2 regions of the Bradyrhizobium ganzhouense genome follow, and region 2 is predicted to be linked to the other one. Evidence: riboswitches for the same ligand, from Rfam matches in the RefSeq annotation. Region 2 holds a riboswitch; the other holds the start of a gene.
What was found. Region 2 has a riboswitch for S-adenosylmethionine ahead of ACLFLU_RS03840 (O-succinylhomoserine sulfhydrylase). Riboswitches for the same ligand answer to the same signal wherever they lie in the genome.
Positions count from the first base shown of each region.

Region 1: it holds a riboswitch for S-adenosylmethionine, as region 2 does, so the genes downstream of both, metX (homoserine O-acetyltransferase MetX) here and ACLFLU_RS03840 (O-succinylhomoserine sulfhydrylase) in region 2, are expected to answer to the same signal.

Region 1 covers NZ_CP181318.1:1,155,056-1,157,450, reverse strand. Annotated here, with positions in the region: gene metX (homoserine O-acetyltransferase MetX) at 1-1,070, opposite strand, end outside; SAM riboswitch at 1,163-1,242, opposite strand; gene ACLFLU_RS05395 (chorismate mutase) at 1,404-2,252, shown strand; gene hisC (histidinol-phosphate transaminase) at 2,287-2,395, shown strand, end outside.
Region 2 covers NZ_CP181318.1:832,742-835,136, forward strand. Annotated here, with positions in the region: gene ACLFLU_RS03840 (O-succinylhomoserine sulfhydrylase) at 49-1,245, opposite strand; SAM riboswitch at 1,317-1,396, opposite strand; gene ACLFLU_RS03845 (2'-deoxycytidine 5'-triphosphate deaminase) at 1,477-2,395, shown strand, end outside.

The DNA.
Region 1 (2,395 bases), 320 kb from region 2:
ACCCGCGCGCTCGACGCGTTCAGCGCGTGCACCAGCGCACGCGATTCCGAGGTCGGGAACAGCCAGTCGCTGGTGAAGGAGACGACGCAGAAGCGCGTCTCGATTCCGGCGAACGCCTTCGCCAGCACACCGCCATGGTCGCCGGCAATGTCGAAATAGTCCATCGCGCGTGTGAGATAGAGATAGGCATTGGCGTCGAAGCGTTCGACAAAGGACGAGCCCTGGTAGCGCAGATAGGACTCGACCTGGAAGTCGGCGTCGAACGAGAAGGTCGGCAACTCGCGATCCTGCATGCGGCGGCCAAACTTGCGATGCAGCGCGGCGTCCGAGAGATAGGTGATGTGCGCGGCCATGCGCGCGACTGCGAGGCCGCGATGCGGATGGATGCCCTGATCCGCGTAAGCGCCATTGTGCCAGTCGGGATCGGCCATCACGGCCTGGCGGCCGAGCTCGTGGAAGGCGATGTTCTGCGCCGAGTGCCGCGTCGAACAGGCGATCGCCAGCGCGGAGTACACGCGCTTCGGATAGGCCGCGGTCCATTGCAGCACCTGCATGCCGCCCATCGAGCCGCCGACGACGGCGAACAGCGTGTCGATGCCGAGCCGGTCGATCAGCATCGCCTGCGCGCGCACCATGTCGGGGATGGTGATGACGGGGAAATCCAGGCCCCACACCTTGCCGGTCGCGGGATTGATCGAAGCCGGCCCGGTCGAGCCCATGCAGCCGCCGATCACGTTGGAGCAGATGATGAAGTAGCGGCTGGGATCGAGCGGGCGACCCGGACCGACCAGCGTCTCCCACCAGCCGGACTTGCCGGTGACGGGATGCACATTGGCGACGTGCTGATCGCCGGTCAGCGCATGGCAGATCAGCACGGCGTTGGAGCGATCGGCGTTGAGCTCGCCATAGGTCTTGTAGGCGATCTGGAACGGGGTGAGATCGATGCCGCAATCGAGCCGCAGCGGCTGGTCGGCGCCGAACTGCGCGACTTCAGAACTCGGATGATCGACCTCATGCGACCGATCGTCGGCACTGATCGCGGGACTGGGGACAGACTTGACGCCAACCATCTCTGACCATCGACCTCGTTTGCGATCAAACGTGAGATCGCGATGAAATCAGGCCATGAAAAACCCGGCCTGAACGATAGGTTCGGCCGGGATCGAAAACGTCCCCGGCCTGTTTAGCGAGTTTTTTAACGTGGCTGCAAGCCGGCCGGCTCAAATGACCACGGAACAGGCAAAAACCTACTGGCTTGGGCGCTTTTCGTCAAGTCGCGGTCCGGATGAGCCAAATTCAGCCCTGATAAGTCGACCAAAAAGGCTGTCATTTCTCTTTGCTTTCGCCGCTCCGACTGCCTAATCAGGGCACCGACCGCAGCCTCACAACAGCAACCGTCAGATATGTCCCAACGTCCGCCCGCGCCACCATCGCTCCAGGAATTGCGCAAGGAGATCGACGCGATCGACGAGGGCATTCATCGCCTGTTGATGCAGCGCGGCGACATCATCGACCGCCTGATCCAAGTGAAGCAGACCCAGGAGGTCGGCTCGGCGTTCCGCCCGGCGCGCGAAGCCTCCATGATGCGTGACATCGTGCAGCGCCATCGCGGCATCCTGCCGCTCGACACGGTCGAGAGCATCTGGCGCGTCATCATCTCGACCTTCACCTATGTCCAGGCGCCGTTCTCAGTGCATGCCGACATCTCGGTGAGCGAGCCGGCGATGCGCGATTCCGTGCGCTTCCATTTCGGCTTCACGGTTCCTTACGTCGCGCATTTCAGCGCGCAGGCCGCGGTCGAAGCGGTGGCGATGTCCAAGGGCGATCTGGCGCTGGTCTCGGCGACCTCGAGCCGCACGCCGTGGTGGCTGGAGCTGGAAGCGGACGGCGCGCCGAAGATCATCGCGCGGATGCCCTTCGTCGAGCGTGCCGACCATCCGGCCGCACTACCGGTGTTCGCGATCTCGCGCGTCGCCGACAGCGCCGTGGTGACGGAGGTCGAGACCTTCAGCGTGCGCGTGTCGGGGTGGAATGCCGAGGTGGCGCGCGCCCTGTCGCCGCTCGCCGAGATCGTGGCGGTGCCAGATACCGCCTTCGACGGCGCGGCGCTGCTGGTCTCGGTCACATCAGCCACCAGCATCGACAAGATCAGGGCTGCCCTGATCGAAGCGGGGGCCTCGGTGCGCTCCACGGCCCTCGTCGGCAGCCACGCAACGCGCTATACGGTGCGCCCGACCGGGTCGAAATCGTAAATCGCGAACTGACCTAGCCTATCCGGAGTTGAAGATGTCCCGCCCCGTGCCGAATCCCGGCATTCTCGATATTGCGCCCTACACGCCCGGCAAGACCCCGGTGCCGGAGCCGGGCCGCAAGGTGTTCAAGCTCTCGGCCAACG
Region 2 (2,395 bases):
TGCGCCCTGTGGCTATGGGTCCCGGCCTTCGCCGGGACGACAATAACCTCACGCCTTCTCCAGCGCCGCCGTCAGATCCTCGATCAGATCATCCGCATGCTCGAGCCCGGCCGAGAAGCGGATAAAGCCTTCGCCGATCCCGAGCTCGGCGCGCACTTCCGGCTTCAGCCGCTGATGCGTCGTCGTCGCCGGATGGGTGACGAGGCTCTTGGCGTCGCCGAGATTGTTCGAGATCTTTGCAAGCTTGAGTTCGTTGAGCACGCGGAAGGCAGCCGCCTTGCCGCCCTTGACCTCGAAGCCGACCAGCGTCGAACCGCCGCGCATCTGCTTTTTCACCAGCGCCGCCTGCGGATGATCGGCGCGGCCGGGATAGACCAGCCGTGCAATCTTGGGATGGCTCGCCAGCACGTCGGCGATACGCGCCGCAGTGTCGGTCTGCGCGCGCACGCGCACGCCGAGCGTCTCCAGGCCCTTGAGCAGGACCCAGGCGTTGAACGGCGAGATCGACGGGCCGGTCTGGCGCATGAAATTGTGGATGTGCTCGGCGATGAAGGCTTCCGAGGACAGGATGATGCCGCCGAGACAACGGCCCTGGCCGTCGATGTGCTTGGTCGCGGAGTAGACGACGACATCGGCGCCGAGCGCGAGCGGGCTCTGCCAGATCGGCGTGGCGAACACGTTGTCGACGACGAGCCGCGCGCCGCCGCTGTGCGCGATCTCGGCAATCGCGGGAATGTCGAGCACGTCGAGCGTCGGATTGGTCGGGCTCTCCAGGAAGAACGTCTTGGTGTTCGGCTTCAGCGCACGCTGCCACTGGTCGAGATCGGCTCCGTCGACCAGCGTGGTCTCGATGCCGTAGCGCGGCAGCAGGTCCTGAATGACGTAGAGGCACGAGCCGAACAGCGCGCGCGACGCGACGACGTGATCGCCGGCCTTGAGCGGCGCCAGGATCGCAGTCGTCACCGCCGCCATGCCTGTTGCCGCCGAACGCGCGGCCTCTGCGCCCTCGAGCTCGATCATGCGGCGCTCGAACATCGCGATCGTCGGGTTCGAGTAGCGCGAGTAGATGAAGCCGGGGTCCTCGCCCTTGAACCGCGCCTCGCACTCCTCGGCGCTGTTGTAGACATAGCCCTGGGTCAGGAACAGCGCCTCCGACGTCTCGCCATATTGCGAGCGCAGAGTGCCGGAATGGACCAGGCGGGTTTCTGGACGGTATTGCGTGGTGGACGCCGGGGACTTCGACATAGGCTCTCCTCTGCGTGACCATCGAAAATGGTCACAAAAAAACCGGCCTGGATAATTTCCACGGGCCGGGATCACAGAGGTCCCCGGCCTGTTTAGCGACTTATTTAACGTGGCTGCAAGCCGGCCGGCTCAAATCACCACGGGATAAGTGATGCTCATATTCCGCAATGCCCTTTTCGTCAAGGCGTCCATCGGATAGCCGTAAAAGGCTAGTATTTCCCGCATGTCCGGATGTATTTGACCCCCGATGAGGACCCCCGGTTGACGTTCACGGTTGCCGCCGACGCCAATGGTATCCTGCCCGACCGCATGATCGCGGCGATGGCGGACGCGGGCCTCATCCTGCCTGCCTACGATTTCGTCGAAAGCCAGATCCAGCCGGCGAGCCTCGATTTGCGCCTCGGTGACGTCGCCTATCGCGTGCGTGCGAGCTTCCTGCCCGGCCCCGGTGCCACCGTCGCCGAGCGCATCGACCAGTTGAAGCTGCACGAGTTCAGCCTCGCCGACGGCGCGGTGCTCGAGACCAACTGCGTCTACATCGTGCCGCTGCTGGAGAGCCTGGCGCTGCCGCCGGAGATCGTCGCGGCCGCGAACCCCAAAAGCTCGACCGGCCGGCTCGACGTCTTCACCCGTGTGATCGCCGATGGCACGCGTCGTTTCGACATGATCGGCGCCGGCTATCACGGCCCGCTCTACGCAGAGATCAGCCCGAAGACGTTTCCGGTGCTGGTCAGCGAAGGTTCGCGGCTGTCGCAGGTACGCTTCCGCACCGGTGATGCGATCCTCAGTGCCGACGCGCTTGATGCGCTGCATGCGTCCGAGCGTCTCGTCGACATCGACGATGCGGATCTGGCCGGCGGCGTCGCCGTCTCCGTCGATCTCTCCGGCGAGAAGGGCACGGGCTTCGTCGGCTACCGCGCCAAGCGTCACACCGGTGTGGTCGATGTCGATCGTCGCTCCGGCTACGCGGTGGAAGATTTCTGGGAGCCGATCTCGGCGCGTCCCGACGGCAGCCTGATCCTCGATCCCGGCGAGTTCTATATCCTCGCCTCGAAAGAGGCCGTGCAGGTGCCGCCCGATTACGCCGCGGAGATGGTGCCGTTCGATCCGCTGGTCGGCGAGTTCCGCGTGCACTATGCCGGATTCTTCG